DNA from 4 places in the Mesorhizobium sp. B2-4-14 genome. Region 1 is predicted to be linked to each of the others. Evidence: predicted binding sites of a transcription regulator. Region 1 holds the regulator's gene; each other region holds the start of a gene.
The links. Region 1 encodes PhoB, which activates phosphate uptake and scavenging genes when phosphate is short. Its sites were predicted from a motif close to TGTCATNNANCTGTCAT; they were not measured.
Positions count from the first base shown of each region.

Region 1 (4,405 bases):
AGACTTCGTCCTTCTTGATCCAGCCGGCATCGATGACGACGTTGAGATTGTCCTTGGTGATGGCGACCGGGGTCAGGAACAGCGACTTGACGGTGTTGCCGCCAGGCGTCGTGAAGTCCTTCACGCCGGCAATGTCGGTCATCTTCTTGCCGTCCGCCAGTTGCGAGGCGATCTCGGCGGCGTTCCTGCCGAGCTCGCGCGCGTCCTTCCACACCGACACGGTCTGGGTGCCGAGCGCGATGCGGTTCAGCGCGGCATGGTCGCCGTCCTGGCCCGACACCGGCACGGTGCCAGCAAGGCCTTGCGCCGTGAGTGCCGCGACGACGCCGCCGGCGGTGCCGTCATTGGCGGCGACCACGGCGTCGACCTTGTTGTCGTTGGCGGTCAGGAACTGCTCCATGTTCTTCTGGGCGTTGGCGGGCAGCCAGCCGTCCGTATAGGCCTCGCCGACATTCTTGATCTTGCCGCTATCGATGGCCGGCTTGAACACTTCCATCGAGCCCGAGAACAGGAAGTCGGCATTCGGATCGGCACCCGAGCCCTTGATGAAGACATAGTTGCCTTCCGGCTTGACCTTGAACACCGCGCGGGCCTGCATGCGGCCGACTTCCTTGTTGTCGAAGGTCAGGTAGAAGACGTCCTTGTTCTCGATCAGGCGGTCATAGCCGACGACCGGAATGCCTTCATCCAGCGCCTTCTGGACGGCCGGGCCGATGGCCGAGGCATCCTGCGCCAGGATGATCAGCGAATTGGCGCCCTGCGAGATCAGGCTCTCGACATCGGTGAGCTGCTTGCCCGGATTGGACTGTGCGTCGGCGGAGATGTACTTGTCGCCTGCGGCCTCGATCGCCTTCTTCATGGCGGCCTCGTCGGTCTTCCAGCGCTCTTCCTGGAAGTTGGACCAAGAAACGCCGATGACCTTGCCCTTCGCCTGCGCGACCGACGCGAGCGTCAGTGACATGGCGACACCCGCCAGGATGGCGACTGCGAATCTCTTCATGATATCCTCCCTGCGCCGCGTATGGCGCGACCAAACTGACCCGAAGGCCGGCACAAAGGCTCTATTTTTTCGAGCCTCAAAAAAAATAGTGATGCATCGCCGGAAGGCTGTCAACAATGATTCTGATGGATTTTGAGGCCCGAGAACTTTTTTCGAGCCCCGCAATAAATAAATGACATCGCCGGCCGCTTCTGCCAGTATTTGATCTGTTGCCGCAGTGTTCGAGGGGCACGACGAGCTGCGGCGACCGGGAGGATATTGGAAAGGCATGTCGGTCGGAATCCGCCACGACGATCTGCGCCGGCGCAACCGCGCAATGGTGATTGCGGCCGTGCGCCGGGCCGGCCAGCCCTCGCGCACCGAAATAGCCGCGACCACCGGCCTCAGCCACTCCACCATATCGGCGATTTCCTCTGATCTGATCGGCGAAGGTATCCTGGCCGAAGGCAAGCCGAGCGAGGCCGGCGCGCTCAAACGCGGCAGGCCGCAGGTCGGGCTTGGCCTCAATCCGGAAGCCGCAACGGTGATGACCGTGGTGCTGTCGCTGAATTTCCTGTCCGTCGCCGTCATCGACTATGCCGGCCAGGTCATATCAGAGGAACAGCGCCGGCTGGATACGCTGACCATGTCGCGCGATGCACTGATCGGCGAATGCGTCGCCATCGTGCGGCGGCGCCTAGAGGATCCCGACCTCGACGTGCGCAGCGTCGCCCGCATCGCGCTGGCGATCCAGGGCATCACCGACACCGATGCCCGGGCAATGCTGTGGTCGCCCATCACGCCGCAGACCGACATCGCCTTCGCCGACATACTCGAAGCCGAGTTCGGCATCCCCGCCACCGTGGAGAATGACTGCAACATGATGGCGGTGGCGCTGCGCTGGCGCGATCCGGAGCGCTACCGCGACGACTTCATCGCCATTCTCCTTTCGCACGGTATCGGCATGGGCCTGGTGCTGAAGGGCGAGCTCTTCACCGGCACCCATTCCTCGGGCGGCGAATTCGGCCATATGATCCATCGGCCAGGCGGCGCGCTCTGCCGCTGCGGGCGGCGCGGCTGCGTCGAAGCCTATGCCGGCAATTACGCCATCTGGCGCAACGCCAGGCAGCTCAGCGAGGACACCGAGCCGGTCGCCGATGTCAGCGACGCGCAGATGCGGGCGCTGGCGGCGACGGCGCGGCAAACGGACGGGCCCGAGCGGGAGGCCTACCGCAGGGCCGGCGAGGCGCTGGGCTACGGCCTCGGCAGCCTGTTCGCGCTGATCGATCCCGCCCCCGTCGCCATGGTCGGCGTCAGCGCCGCCGCCTTCGACCTGATCGAGCCGGCATTGCGCGAGGCCATCGCCCAGACCGCCGGCGGCCAGCACTCGAAATCGATTTCCTTCGACACCGAGCCCAACGAGTTGCCGCTGATCCGCGAGGGCTGCGCCATGCGGGCGCTGACCTTCGTCGACCAGGAGATTTTCGCGCCGGGCATGCAGGCGAAAGCCGGCTCCGGGAAGAACGTGGCCTGAATAAAGTCGCGCTCAATCCTCGCGGATTGCATACCCCGCACCACGAATGGTGCGGATGACGTCGGGCATGCGGCCGTTATTGACCGCCTTGCGCAACCGGCCGACATGCACATCCACCGTGCGCTCGTCGATATAGATCGTCTCCCCCCAAACATTGTCGAGCAGCTGGCTGCGCGAAAACACCCGGCCGGGATGACGCATCATGAATTCGAGCAGGCGGAATTCGGTCGGCCCGAGCCGGATCTCGCTCTTCTTGCGGTAGACGCGATGTGATTCGCGGTCGAGCACGATGTCGCCCACCTTGAGCACGCTGGACAGCACTTCCGGCTTGGCGCGGCGCAGCAGCGCCTTGACCCTGGCCATGAATTCCGGTGTCGAGAACGGCTTGACCAGATAATCGTCGGCGCCGGTCGAAAGGCCGCGCACGCGGTCGCTTTCCTCGCCGCGCGCCGTCAGCATGATGATCGGCAGCCGCTCGGTCTCGGGCCGCATCCTTAGCCGGCGACAGAGTTCGATCCCGGACACCGCCGGCACCATCCAGTCGAGCACCAGGAGGTCGGGGACGTTCTCCTGCAGGCGAATCTCCGCCTCGTCGCCGCGCGGGACCACCTCGACCTGGTAGCCTTCCGATTCCAGATTGTAGCGGAGGAGCACGCCGAGTGGCTCCTCATCCTCCACCACCATGATGCGTGGCGCGATCATCGACTGGTCACCTCTAAGGCAATTCCAGGAAAAGTGTGAAGCGGTTTTCCGTCCGGAATTGCATGGAAACAAGAGAGAGAGCGGTTTTCCGTAAAACGGTGAACCGCTCTGACGATCAAGCCGCCGGCGCCGACATCGCCGTTTCGTCCTGCTTCGGACGATTCGCGGGCAGCTGCGTACCGGTCAGCACATAGTAGGCATTCTCGGCGATGTTGGTCACATGGTCGCCGATGCGCTCGAGATTCTTGGCGCAGAACAACAGATGCGTGCAAGCCGTGATGTTGCGCGGATCCTCCATCATGTAGGTGAGAAGTTCGCGGAACACGGAGGTGTATTTGACGTCGATACGTTCGTCATCGGCGCGCAGCTTGGCAAGGGCCTCGGCATCGTGCGCCGCATACTCCTCGATCACGCCCTGCACCTGGATCAGCACCAGCTGCGCCATGGCGTCGATGGAATGCGACAGGTCGCGCGGCGTGGTGGACAGGCCGACCGTACCGACGCGCTTGGCGATGTTCTTGGCAAGGTCGCCAATGCGTTCGAGGTCACCGGCCATGCGGATCGACCCGACGACATGCCGCAGATCGTCGGCCATCGGCTGGCGCTTGGCGATCAGCGTGATGGCGCGGTCGTCGAGTTCGCGCTGGCGCGCGTCCATGATGACGTCGTCGGAGACAACGCGCTGTGCCAGCGCGTTGTCGGAGTTCAGCAGCGCCTTGGTGGCGCCGCCGACCATCGAGCTGGCGAGATCGCCCATGTCGCTGATCAGCCTGCTGATCTGTCCGAGATCCTCGTCGAAAGAAGCGACTGTGTGTTCGGCCATGATCCTGGTCCTCGTATGCGTGAGATCAGCCGAAGCGGCCGGTGATATAGTCCTGCGTGCGCTTCTCGCGGGGCGATGTGAAGATCTTCTCCGTACGATCGAACTCGACCAGCTCGCCCAGATACATGAAAGCCGTCTGGCGCGACACGCGCGCCGCCTGCTGCATGTTGTGGGTGACGATGACGATCGTGTAGTCGGCTTGCAGCTCGTCGATCAATTCCTCGATCTTGGCGGTCGACAGCGGGTCGAGCGCCGATGCCGGCTCGTCGAGCAGGATGACCTCCGGCTTCACCGCCACGGTGCGGGCGATGCAAAGACGCTGCTGCTGGCCGCCCGAAAGGCTGAGGCCGCTGGCGTTGAGCTTGTC
Region 1 is NZ_VFVA01000039.1:8,071-12,475, reverse strand. It holds gene xylF (D-xylose ABC transporter substrate-binding protein) at 1-1,000, opposite strand, end outside; gene FJ938_RS25045 (ROK family protein) at 1,269-2,513, shown strand; gene phoB (phosphate regulon transcriptional regulator PhoB) at 2,526-3,215, opposite strand; gene phoU (phosphate signaling complex protein PhoU) at 3,331-4,038, opposite strand; gene pstB (phosphate ABC transporter ATP-binding protein PstB) at 4,064-4,405, opposite strand, start outside.

Region 2 (4,405 bases), on a different contig from region 1:
GGGCAGGTCGCGCGCGCCGACCGACTGCGCCACCAGGATGGTGGCCGCCATGCCGATGCCGAACACGGTGCCAAGGATCAGGAACAGGACGAGGTTGGCGTTGGACGTGGCGGTCAGCGCCGATTCACCAAGGAAGCGGCCGACCCAGACGGCGTTGATCGACCCATTGAGGGATTGCAGCACGTTGGAGCCGAGGACCGGCAGAGCGAACAGCAGGAGTGTCCGCGGGATCGGACCGCTTGTCAGGTCGCCGGTTCGCCGGCGTGAGGGCATTTTTTCGTCCATGGCTGGCAATTCGGTGAAGACCTGTTTGAACCCGGTTGCGATGATTGCAGATTGAACCGGACAGGTCGATGTGAAGCGTCCAGGCCGTGGTCCAGCCGGTGAAGAGATGGCCGGTCTGGACACTGCCGCCTGAACAGATACAGCGTCGGCTGGAACTGGCAAGTCCAGGACGGCTTGCCGCCCGGCCCGCGTCCGCGCCGCAAAAGACACGCGCGACCGCACGGCACGTCGGATTGGATTCCATAGCCGGCGTGGTCGAGCCCGTGCCGCCAAGCGAGGCGGAGATGTTGAGTCGGGTCTTTACGATTTGCGGGCGGACGCGCTCGGCGCGCCCGCCCGCATGCGGCATTACTTCTTTGCGAGACCCGGAATTGTGACCTGATAGACCAGGAACATGGTGTCGACATCGGCGCCATCGTCGGCCTTGTAGGATGCGCCGACCTGGAAGCCGTCCTGGGTCAGGAAGTCGTTGTCATTGGCGACGAACAGGAAATAGTCGTCGGGCAGCTTCGGATCGAGCACGCTGGCAAGCGACATTGCTTCCCATTTCTCGGAAAGCTCGTTGCGGTCCTTCGCCCCGCCATTGTGCAGGCCGAAACGGCCGAGCTCGGCAGCGTCGTTGATGTCGATGAACGGCATCAGCTTGGCCGGCGTCACCGACGGATCGAGCACGCCCTTGGGCGCCACCGGCTTGTCGGCGGCATCGAAGGCGCCGCCGGCGATGTCGGTCGCAGCGGAGACATCGACGATGTTGATCCGGCGGTAGAGCGAGGCGTCACCTTTTGCCAGCCCCTGGCCGTTGCCGCTGTCGCGGGCCAGCATCAGGAACGCCGTATCCGACAGTGCCACGATCTCGCTTTGCGCGGCGACCTTGGTCTTGCCCTTGGCATCCTTGAACACCGGCAGCGGCACGACATATTCATGCGCGAGCTTGAGGTGGGCGAGATCGGAGGCGCCATAGACCAACGCCCTGGTGTTCTGCCGCGTCGCAGGGGAATCGCCGCCATCCTGCCTGGGCGCCGACTGCAGCACGGCGATCAGGAACTTGCGGTCCGGCGTCATCGCCATGCCTTCCAGGCCCTGGTTGTTCTGGCGGCCGGTCTCGGGATCCTTCGGATCAGGATCGGCAGCGCCCGGACCTGGATTGTCCGAGGAGAAATTCGGCGCGCCCTTGCGCATCGGCACGAGGGCGGCGGGCGGCTGGGTCGCGGACATCAGGCGGCCTTGCGCCGAGAAGCGGTAGATATTGGGGCCATATTCGTCGGAGATGAACATCGAGCCGTCGGGAAGCCGCACGATCGCCTCGTTGTCGAGGGCGAGCTTGCCGTTGGTAGCGACAGGCAGCATCGGCATGTCGCCGGCGGCCGGGCGCACATCCGACAGCGGATCGAGGCCGGTGGTGTCGGCGCCCTTGTCGTCGGTGAGCAGCATCGTGTCGGCAAGCGTCGCCTTGACGGCGGTCTGCTCCTGGCCGGCGGCGGGTGCCGCGCCCGGCGCGATAGGTGAGAACTCGATGCCGATGGTGTTGACGCGCGCACGGTAGTCGGTCGTGCCGGCAACGTTGTAGCCGCGATCCGGCAGCAACCAGAGCGAACCCTTGTAGCCGGCCGCGTCACGCGTCCAGCCTGACGTGTCGATCGCCATGCCGGAGCCCGAGCCGAACGTCTCGCCGAACTTGTCGCGCTGCGCGGCCGGAATGCGGCCGACGCCGACCAGGCCCTTGTTGACGAAGCTGGTGCCGCCGACGGCCGCGGTGGTCTCGGCGAGCGCCGGCGTGAGGGCGGTGAACAAGGCCAGCGCGACGGCGAGCGACGCGGTTCGGTGCGGGTGATTCATGGACAATCCTCTTTGTGACGAAGCATGCCGGAGCGGCTGAACGACGAAAACGGAAAGAGGTGCCACATCGATGATGCCGCGCGCGCCTCCCCGGAAGCGATCTAAGGGGTGAACATGATGCTGGCGTGACAGCGGGCGGCGCATCCCTGCCGGCGTTTCATGCATCGATGAAAGGCGGGATAGCGCGAGAGGCTTGATCTGCATCGGGCGCATTCAGCGCACTAGACACTTATGTCCAGTGCGTATATGGTGCCGGCTTCGGACAGATCGGGAGGGAAGGCCTTGAAGCCGCATTATCGCGCAGTGGTCATCGGAGGTGGGGTGGTCGGCGCTTCGGTGCTCTACCATCTGACGCGGTTCGGCTGGCCGGATGTGGCGCTGATCGAGCGTGCCGAGCTGACCGCGGGCTCTACCTGGCACGCCGCGGCCGGTTTCCATGCGCTCAACGCCGATCCCAACGTCGCGGCGCTGCAGGATTACACCATCAACCTCTACCGCGAGATCGAGGCCGAATCCGGCCAGGAAATCGGCCTGCACATGACCGGCGGCGTCAACATCGCCAGCGATCCCGCCCGCTGGGAATGGCTGAAGTCGGCCTGGGCGGTGTTCCAGTCTGTGGGCATCGAAACCGCGCGGCTGGTGACGCCGGAAGAGATCAGGGAGATCTGCCCGATCGTCGATGTCGCCGGCGTGCTCGGCGGCCTGCACGATTCCAACGAGGGCCATCTCGATCCCTATGGCACGACGCATGCCTATGCGGGCTCCGCCAGGAAGCGCGGTGCCGATGTCATCCTGCGCAACCGGGTGGTCGAGCTGAAGTCTCGCGCCGATGGGCAGTGGGACGTCGTCACCGAGCAGGGCACAATCGTCGCCGAGCACGTCGTCAATGCCGGCGGCTTGTGGGCAAAGCAACTCGGCCGCATGGCCGGCGTCGACTTGCCGGTGACGCCGATGGAGCACCATTATTTCGTCACCGAGGATATTCCCGAGATCGCAGCGCTCGACAGGGAAATCGGCATCGCCGTCGACCTCGACGGCTTCTCCTACCTGCGCCAGGAGCGCAAGGGCGTGCTGCTCGGCGTTTACGAGCAGAATCCGAAGCACTGGAACATGGATGGCGCGCCATGGGACTACGGCATCGAACTGATCCCGGAAGACATAGACCGTATCAGTCCGGAACTCGCCAAGGCGCATGAGCGCTTTCCCTGCCTTGCAACGGCCGGCATCCGCAAATGGGTCAATGGCGCCTTTACCTTCACGCCGGACGGCAATCCGATCGTCGGACCGGTGCGCGGCTTGAAGAATTACTGGGTCGCCTGCGGCGTCATGGCCGGCTTCAGCCAGGGCGGTGGCGTCGGCAAATCGCTGGCCGAGTGGATGATCTTCGGCGAGCCGCAGGCCGACATTTTCGGCATGGACATTGCCCGCTACGGCGCCTTCGCCGCCAACCGCGAATATCTCAAGCAGACGACGCGCCAGTTCTATTCGCGCCGTTTCGTCATGACCTTTCCCAACGAGCGGCTGCCTGCGGGCCGGCCCTTGAAGCGCCCCGGCGCCTATGACGGGATGGCTGCCGCGGGCTGCGAATGGACGGCCTCATGGGGGCTGGAAATCCCGGCCTATTTCGCGCCGATGGGATTTCGCGAGAACACCACGCTCAAACGCTCCAACGCCTTCGACATTGTCGGCGACGAGGCGCTGCAGGTGCGGCGTGCGGCGGGTCTCATCGATATCTCGGCCTACTCACGCTATGCGGTGTGCGGGCCGGGCGCCGAGGCGTGGCTCGACCGGCTGCTGGCGTGCAGGTTGCCAAAGGCCGGGCAGGCGCGGCTGGCGCCGATGCTCGGGCCGGACGGGCGCTTGAAGGGCGACCTCACCGTGATCAATTGGGGCGGCGACGACTATTGGCTGATGGGCTCTTACTACCTGCGCGAATTCCACATGCGCTGGTTCGAGGGCCAGGCGCGAGAGGACGTTACGGTCACCGACATTTCGGACGCCATGAGCGGCTTCCTGCTGACGGGGCCGAATGCGCGCAAGATCCTGGAACGCACCACGCATCAGGATGTGTCGGCGGCAGCGCTGCCGTTCATGGCCTGCGGCGCGTTCGACATCGGCATGGTGCGTGCGCGGGTTGCCCGCCTTTCCATTGCTGGCGAACTCGGCTTCGAGATCAGCTGCCCCGTGGCCATGCACGCGACGCTGCGCCAGATGCTGCTGGCCGCCGGCGAGGACCTTGGTCTGGTGGAGATCGGCTACTACGCGCTCAATGCATTGCGGCTGG
Region 2 is NZ_VFVA01000018.1:26,612-31,016, reverse strand. It holds gene FJ938_RS17040 (MATE family efflux transporter) at 1-273, opposite strand, end outside; gene FJ938_RS17030 (esterase-like activity of phytase family protein) at 634-2,121, opposite strand; gene FJ938_RS17025 (FAD-dependent oxidoreductase) at 2,404-4,405, shown strand, end outside.
Region 2: the regulator PhoB is predicted to act here: its motif matches at 2,236-2,252, upstream of FJ938_RS17030 (esterase-like activity of phytase family protein).

Region 3 (4,405 bases), on a different contig from region 1:
CGACCGCGGCGGCGTCGACCCGTTTGGATTCCAGCGCCTGCAGCACGTTGGCCTGGGTGTCGATCTGCATCACCTGCGCCTGCGGCAAGGCAAAGTGGACAGAGGCCTCCGCGTCGACATTCTGCAGGATGGAAATGCGCGTCGCCGAACCGCCGGCAAGCAGTTTGTCGAAGGTCTTGTTCTCGGCGCTGGGAAGCGTCAGCAGCGCAACGCCCTCGACATAGTATGGCCTGGTGAAGTTGATCAGCTGCGAGCGCTGCGCCGTCATCGTCATGAACTGGATGGTGATGTCCACCTTGTTGGTGGTGACGTTGGGAATGCGCTGCGCCGGATCCTGCATGACGAACTCGACCTTGGTCGGGTCGTCGAAAAGCCCCTTGGCCAGAATCCGCCCCATGGTGATGTCCATGCCGACCAGTTCGCCGGCGTCGTTCTCGAAATGCCAGGGCGCGTTGGTGCTGCCGGTGCCGACGATGAGCTTGCCGCGGTCTAGAACGGTGCGCAGCAGGCTTTCGGATGCGGCCTGGGCGGCGGCCTTCTGGGCATCGACGGTTGCCAGCACGCCGGCCGTCGCAAGTCCCGCCATTCCCAATTTTAGAAAATCACGTCTTCCGGATGTGTCGTTCACGGCGACCTCCCTTCGTGTTGTGTTCCCCTACGCACAGGTCATACACGCGACAGCGATCATTCCGATTGTCTCTTACAAGAGACGCATGTATCCTGTACAAGACAGATACTAACACCAGGAATCGACAATGCAAGATGGCAGTGCCTTGGCTGTTTCAGACAGCGAGAAGATCTCGGGCTCTCGTGAAAAGGGCCTCAACCGGGTGCTCGAGATTCTGGAGTTTCTGCACACGACGCAGAGGGCGATCGGCATCGGCGATCTTGCCAAGGGGGTGAACGCACCCCGCTCGACGACCTACACGCTGGTGCGGTCGCTGGTCGATGCCGGCCTGCTGGAAATGGCCGGCGACGGCAACCGCGTCTATTTCGGCAAGAAGCTCTATCTCTATGGAATGGATTATGTGCGCGGCAACGACCTGCTGCGGCGCGGGCGCCAGGAGGTCGACAATCTGTCACGCGAGACGGGCGAGACCTCGGAATTGTGCATGCTGCAGAGCGGCCGCTACACCATCGTCCATTCAAGCCCGGGCAGCAGGCCGTTCCGCATCAGCTCGGCCACTGGCCTGCAGATACCGCTGCCCTGGACCGCGTCCGGTCGGCTGCTTCTAGCGGGGCTGGAGAGGCCCGCGATCGAAGGCATGGTATCGGAAGAGGATCTCGTGCTGCCCGACGGCCGCAAGTTGCGGCTCGACGATTTTATCGCCGACATCGCCAAGGCGCGCGTCACCGGCTACTGCGTGACCTCGGGTCTGGTCGATGCCTACACCAAATGTCTTGCCGTGCCGGTCTTTTCAGCGCCAGGCAAGGTCGAGGCGACGATGTGCCTGGTGGTCCCCATCGATACGTCGCAGGAGCGGACCGGCAGCCTCGTCGGCCTGCTGCGCGACCGCGCGGCCAGGCTCTCGATCGCCGGATAGGCGAAGGCGCCTCAAGCGATGATGTCGGGAATGATCTTGTCTTCCAGCTTCATGAGCCGGTCTTTCAGTGCCAGCTTCTTTTTTTTCATGCGCTGGATCTGCAGCGGGTCGCAATTCATGGCGATCATCGCGTTGATCGCCGCGTCGAAATCGGCGTGTTCCTGCTTCAGCCGGGAAAATTCAAGGCGAATATCGGCCTGTTCCTGATCGGACATTCTTTACCGTCTGCACGTCTGCGGCGCCCAAAACTGGGCCTGATTGGGCGGGGGCGGCAAATTTCTGCCACCGGCGCGCAGCCCATACCACATTTCACATTGTCGTGGAATGCTACCACGGATCATTCGACATCGCTGTCCGAAGGTGGCACAGTGTCACCGTGCCGTCACAGAAGCGACCTGCGGTGGACGTGCCTTTGACGGCTGCAATCGAGGAAACCATGAAAGGGAGAACCAATCATGTCTCTTGCATCCCATCTTGATGAGTTGCAGCGGAAACACGGCGACATTGAACGTGAAATCGATGACGCGATGAACCACCCGTCGGTGGACGACCTCGAAATCGTGAATCTCAAGCGACGCAAGCTGGCAATCAAGGATGCGATTGAGAAACTAAGGGCGCAACCGACCACGCATTGAACCCTCACCTGATATAGCCGCTCACCTCTTGCGGTCTTGCTTGCCGGCGGTAAAAGCCGCCGGCCTGGTGAGCTTTGAGCGCTGCGCTACAAGCCGGTAGCCGATATCCTCTCAGATACTTTTACTTTCCATGTCTCGGCCGCGCTGGGTCGCGCCCTGTTTTCAGGTCCGTCGCGAGGCTCAATTGCTGCCAGTGGCGACCTATCGCCATTGACAAGCGATCTTTGCTCCTCCACCTCATGCCCGGACTTCAGCGTATAGGCCCGGAGCGCCCTATGCGTCCACGTGGGTGCATGGCGCTTCAGAGACAAAAGGCTGCCGGCATGACCGGATATTTTTCCTTTCCCTTCCCCCGCCGCACCTCGGTCGGCGTCGACGTCGGCGGCGTGGTCGTCGGCGGCGGCGCGCCCGTTGTCGTGCAGTCGATGACCAATACCGACACGGCCGATGTCGACCAGACGGTGGCGCAGGTGGCGGCGCTGCACCGTGCCGGCTCCGAGATCGTGCGCATTACCGTCGACCGCGACGAGAGCGCCGCCGCCGTGCCGCATATTCATGAGCGGCTTCAGCGCCTCGGCATCGATGTGCCGCTGGTCGGCGATTTCCACTATATCGGCCACAAGCTTCTGGCCGATCATCCGGCCTGCGCCGAGGCGCTGGCCAAATACCGCATCAACCCCGGTAATGTCGGCTTCAAGGACAAGAAGGACCGGCAGTTCGCGGCGATCGTCGAAATGGCGATCAAGCACGACAAGCCGGTGCGTATCGGCGTCAACTGGGGCTCGCTCGACCAGGATCTGTTGACGCGGCTGATGGACGACAACCAGGACAAAGGTTTCCGGTTGACGGCGCAGGAGGTAACGCGCGAGGCGATCGTGCAGTCGGCGATCCTGTCGGCCGAGATGGCCGAAGAGATCGGCCTTGCCCGAGAGAAGATCATCCTGTCGGCCAAGGTCAGCGGCGTGCAGGATTTGATCGCCGTCTACACGGAACTCGCTACCCGCTCCAACCATGCGCTGCATCTGGGGCTCACCGAAGCCGGCATGGGCTCGAAAGGTATCGTCGCCTCGTCCGCCGCCATGGGCATTCTCCTGCAGCAAGGGATCGGCGACACCATCCGCATCTCGCTGACACCGGAGCCCAATGGCGACCGCACGCGCGAGGTGCAGGTTTCGCAGGAATTGCTGCAGACCATGGGTTTCCGGCAGTTCGTGCCGATCGTCGCGGCTTGTCCCGGCTGCGGCCGCACGACTTCCACCGTGTTCCAGGAACTGGCGCAGAACATCCAGGCGGACCTGCGCAAGAACATGCCGGTGTGGCGCGAGAAATATCCTGGCGTCGAGAACCTCAAAGTCGCGGTGATGGGCTGTATCGTCAACGGGCCAGGTGAATCCAAGCATGCCGATATCGGCATTTCGCTGCCCGGCACCGGCGAGACGCCGACGGCGCCCGTCTTCGTCGACGGCAAGAAGGCGGCGACGCTGCGCGGCCCTTCGATCGCGGCGGATTTCGAGAAAATGGTCGCCGACTATATCGAGCAGCGGTTCGGTCGCGGCGGCAAGGCCGCGGCAGAGTAAGTCCAATGCAGCGTTTCCCCTGGGCGACGCTGATCCTGTCATGTGCGCTGGGCTGGCCGGCGCTTGTTCAGGCCGACCCGCCGCAATCGGCCAAGCAGAGATTGATCGACAGGGTCTGCAATCTGATCCAGGCCTATGCCGACCAGAACGGCCTGCCCAGGGATTTCTTCGCCCGGCTGATCTGGAAGGAAAGCCGTTTCGATCCTAACGCCGTCAGCCCGGTCGGCGCCGAGGGCATCGCCCAGTTCATGCCGGGCACGGCCAAGATGCGGGGGCTCGAAAATTCCTTCGACATCACCCAGGCGATCCCGGCGTCGGCGAAGTACCTGGCTGAAATGAAAACCAGCTATGGCAATCTTGGCCTCGCCGCCGCCGCTTACAATGCCGGCGAAAACCGGGTGTCGCGCTGGCTGGCTTCGGGCGGCTTCCTGCCGATGGAGACCGAGAGCTATGTCTTCGACATCATGGGCGAACCGGTCGACAAGTTCTCCGACCGTGCCTATGGCGGAAAGGTCGAGCCGCTCGACGCCAAGACGGATTTCGCCGTCGCCTGCCGCAAGCTGCCGGTGATCATGTCGCGGACCGTGGCGATGGCCTCGATCAACGTGAAGCCCTGGGGCATCCAGGTGGCCGGCAATTTTCGCCGCGG
Region 3 is NZ_VFVA01000059.1:6,764-11,168, reverse strand. It holds gene FJ938_RS28165 (transporter substrate-binding domain-containing protein) at 1-586, opposite strand, end outside; gene FJ938_RS28160 (IclR family transcriptional regulator) at 756-1,544, shown strand; gene FJ938_RS28155 (YdcH family protein) at 1,556-1,759, opposite strand; gene FJ938_RS28150 (YdcH family protein) at 2,000-2,179, shown strand; gene ispG (flavodoxin-dependent (E)-4-hydroxy-3-methylbut-2-enyl-diphosphate synthase) at 2,503-3,756, shown strand; gene FJ938_RS28140 (lytic transglycosylase domain-containing protein) at 3,762-4,405, shown strand, end outside.
Region 3: the regulator PhoB is predicted to act here: its motif matches at 1,914-1,930, upstream of FJ938_RS28150 (YdcH family protein).

Region 4 (4,405 bases), on a different contig from region 1:
AAGTTCATCCCGCTCTGGGTGAAGGTGGCTGTCGCGCTGGCTCTCGGACTCGGCACGATGGTCGGCTGGAAGCGCATCGTCGTCACCGTCGGCGAAAAAATCGGCAAGAGCCACCTGACCTACGGCCAGGGCGCGGCGGCCGAACTCGTTGCAATGGTGACCATCGGCATGGCCGACCGTCTCGGACTGCCGGTATCGACCACCCACGTTCTGTCGTCGGGCGTCGCCGGTACGATGGCGGCCAACGGCTCCGGCCTGCAGTGGTCCACGGTGCGCAACCTGCTGCTCGCCTGGGTGCTGACGCTGCCGTGCTCGATCGCGCTCGCCTTCGTCCTGTTCATCGTCTTCCGCCAGGTGTTCTGAGCGGAGCCGAAGGTTCTCGAACACAAAGGCAGCGCCAGCGACCAGCGCTGCCTTTCTCTTTGAGCGAGGGGCAAGTCTTCAAGAGAATATGCGCATTTACGTTGAAGGGGCTCATGCCTTGGAGATTGGCGCGAAACGCCCATCGCCTCGTCGTCCGAGCGACTGGAATCTCGCCGACAATAGGTCTGATACCGGTGAAAAATCACCGCGCGGGTTTGGCTAGGTCGGGTCCTCGCGGTGCAGATCGTGGATGGCGACGCCCTCGACATTGGTCGGCAGGGTCAGCCACTGGCGATGGCGCAAGGTGCGCTGCGTGTCCTCCAGGCCCATCTCCCAGTGCTCGCGCATCGAGGTGCCGGAGAATTCATAGTCCTTGGCGTGTCCCTCGTAGCCCTTGTGCTGGTAGATCAGGTGGACGATGTTGACAACGCCGGCGTCGGAATAGTCGGCGATCAGCTCCTTCTCGCCGTCTTTCAGCAATTCGGGAGGCACGCGCTTCAGCGCCTCGAGCAGCTTCATCTTGAGCGCGTGGATGCGCTGGAAATTGTCGGTGTTCTGGCGCGTGCGGCTGGAATACATGATGTCCTTGTGGCGCGACAGCACGTCTGCCATGCCGCGTGGCAGGACGCCGCGGGCGCTGAACAGGTCGACCTGGAACACCAGCGAGGAGCGGTCCTCTTCCTGGTCGAGCAGATACTGCAGCGGCGTGTTGGAGACGATGCCTCCGTCCCAGTAGTACTCGCCCTCGATGCGGACCGACGGGAAGGCGGGCGGCAGCGCGCCACTGGCCATGATGTGCTCGGGTCCGATGCGCACCTTGTCGGTGTCGAAATAGACGAAGTTGCCGGTCCGGACATTGACCGCGCCGACGCTCAACCGCTTCCTGGCGTCATTCAGGACATCGAAGTCGATCAGGCTCTCCAGCGTATCCTTCAGTTCGGCGGTGTCGTAGAAGCTGGTGGCGCCCTCGGCGCCGGTATGCTCGAACCAGGGATTGGGATTGCGCGGCTTGAAGAAGCCGGGCTGGCCCATGGTCATCGTCATCCACGAGGAGGTGCGGTTGCGGATGTCGCGGTAGATGTCGCCCTCCGGCGTATACGACCAGATCTTGCGGCCCGAGATCGTCTGCCAGAACTGCTCCAGCCGCTGCAGCCGGCGGCTGGACTCATTGCCGGCGATGATCGCGGCGTTGATGGCGCCGATCGAGACGCCGGACAGCCAGCTCGGCTCGCAGCCGGCCTCGGCCAGCGCCTGGTAGACGCCGGCCTGGTAGGCGCCGAGCGCACCGCCGCCCTGGAACACCAGAGCGATGCGGTCGTATTGCGCCGAGATCTCCTCGATGGTGGCGGCGGCTTCCTTGTTTCGGTTGCGTTCAAGCACGAATTTTCTCCGGCAGGGTTGTGCTGTTTGCGAGCTGGCTGTAACCGGCAAGATAGTCGTGGACCACCTCGCCCAACCCGAGCGTCAGATCGGCTTTGAAGTGGACGGCGGACACGATGTCGAGCACCGGCAGCTTCGCCACGTCGGCCATGACGTGGGGCCGCAGATCGAGCGCGGCCGGCGCCGTCCAGGCTTCTTTCAGCGTGATATCGGTGAGGTAATAGCGCACCAGCTCGCAGATGCGCGGCGTGCCGTCCACATGCGGGATGATCTTGATCAGGAAATTGGGCGCGGCGAGCGAGGCAAGCACGGAATCGTGGTCAGCCTCGCGGTGCTTGTAGCCCATCGTGCCGGTGGCGCACAGAACGCTGCCATAGTGCAGCGTGCCGACGATCACCTCGCCCTCATGGACGATCTTGGGGTTGGCCAGCTTCTTTGGAAACCCCCACAGCTCGCGCCCGCCGGCGATCGGTGCGTCGTCGTCGAGATACATCGAATGGACGTAGCCGCCATGCTGGCCCTTGTAGCGCACCGGGATAACCTGGCCGGTCTCGGTGTAGTCGCCGAAGCCGGTCGAATCGGGCATGCGGATGAATTCGTACTTGACCAGCGGCTCGTCGATCTCCAGCGGCGCCGGCACGACGGCTTCGAGCGCCTCGCGCGTCGTGCGGTAGGTGATAATGATGTATTCGCGGTCGAAGAAACGGTAGGGGCCGGGCGGAAAAGACGGGTTGGTCAGCGGCATCGCATAGGCGCGCTTCAAGACATCGGCGATTTCCAAGCTGCACCCCCAAGGTTTTGTCAGGTGAAGTTTCGTCAGGCGAATTGCGTTCAGGAATGACCGCGCGAAGGCGCACCAATTATGTGACACGGCACCATGACAGTGCCGTGTCAGCCTGACGGCCGTGGTTCCGGACCGCGGGGAGCGTGCCGGCGCTGTCGTCTGGCTGTAATCGCACCGACACATGGCTCTGTCATTGTCATGCTGCGACGCACAATTTATATCGTCCTATTCCCCTCCCACTTCGCGAGATCATCATGGGTTTCCTGTCCTCGAAGAATGCCCTCGTTACCGGTTCGACCAGCGGTATCGGTCTGGCCATCGCCCGTGCCTTCGCCGCCGAGGGCGCCAACGTCACCATCAACGGCCTTGGCGACGCCGCCGCGATCAAGCAGGAGCGCACCGGCATCGAGAAGGATTTCGGCGTCAAGTGCCGCTACTCCGATGCCAATATGATGGACGGCGCGGCGGTGAGCGCAATGGTGCATGACGCCGAGGCCGCGTTCGGCAGCCTCGACATCCTGGTCAACAATGCCGGCATCCAGCATGTCGCGCCGATCGAGGAATTCCCCGACGACAAGTGGGAAGCCATCATCCGTATCAATCTGCTCGCGGCCTTCTACGCCATCAAGGCGGTGGTGCCCGGCATGAAGGCGCGCAAATGGGGCCGCATCATCAACACGGCTTCCGCGCATGCCCTGGTCGCCTCGCCGTTCAAGTCGGCCTATGTGTCGGCCAAGCACGGCATATCGGGCTTGACCAAGACTGTGGCCCTGGAAGTCGCGCAGGACGGCATCACCGTCAACGCCATCGCACCCGGCTATGTCTGGACGCCGCTGGTCGAGAAGCAGATACCCGACACGATGAAGGCGCGCGGCATGACCGAGGAACAGGTCAAGCATGATGTGCTGCTCGCCGCGCAGCCGACCAAGGAATTCGTCACCGTGGAAGAACTTGCGGCGCTGACGCTGTTCCTGTGCTCGGATTCCGCCAAGCAGATCACCGGCACCACACTGCCGATGGATGGCGGCTGGACGGCGCAGTAGCGCCGTCTGGCTGGATCGCCAGCAATTCCCAATCGCCGCAGGATGATTGGAGTTGTTCGGCAGCGATGCGCCGTGACGAGTGACCGGCTAAAGAAGGGAGAGAGGAGAGGCTTTCCCTTCGAGCCGTCATCAATCCGTTACCTGGACCTCCTATTCGAGATACCCGGAGAACGCCTGCCTGCGTGCGGCAATGCACAGCTGTGCAAAAAAGGGACGTCGGCATGAGCTTCGACCGATGACGGTGGATAAGACCTCGGACAAGCTTCGCTCGGTCAGCGCGCTGCATGTCGCGCGCCAGGCCGGCGTCTCGCGCTCGGCGGTGTCGCGCGCCTTCACGCCGGGCGCCAGCGTCGCCACGGAAACGCGCGAGAAGATCATGCGCGCGGCCGAGGAACTCGGATATCAGGTCAACGACCTCGCGCGCGGCCTGCTCGCCAACCAGAGCCGGCTGGTGGGGCTGGTGGTGACCAAGCCGGAAGTCGGTTTTCGCGCCCATCTCGCCGCGGCGCTCACCAAGGCCCTGATTCATCGCGGCAATGTTCCTGTGATGATCAACACCGGCCAGACCGAACAGGAGCTGATATCGGCCCAGAAGACGCTGCTCGGCCATCGCGCCGAGGCGACCATCATCCTGTCCGGCTCGCCGCCATCATCCTTCTTCGAACTGGCGCGGCGCAACGGCCAGCCGCTTGTGGTGATCGGCCGTTCAGAACCGGAGGCCGATCACATCCAGACCGACGGCCGCGCGGCTGCGAAGCTGGCAGCGGCGCTGTTCGTCGCGCGCGGCATGACGAAGCTCGGCCTGGCGGGCTCGCTGTCGGGCACGCCCACCATC
Region 4 is NZ_VFVA01000061.1:8,027-12,431, forward strand. It holds gene FJ938_RS28365 (inorganic phosphate transporter) at 1-363, shown strand, start outside; gene FJ938_RS28370 (patatin-like phospholipase family protein) at 583-1,743, opposite strand; gene FJ938_RS28375 (acetoacetate decarboxylase) at 1,736-2,524, opposite strand; gene FJ938_RS28380 (3-hydroxybutyrate dehydrogenase) at 2,782-3,570, shown strand; gene FJ938_RS28385 (LacI family DNA-binding transcriptional regulator) at 3,806-4,405, shown strand, end outside.
Region 4: the regulator PhoB is predicted to act here: its motif matches at 2,681-2,697, upstream of FJ938_RS28375 (acetoacetate decarboxylase).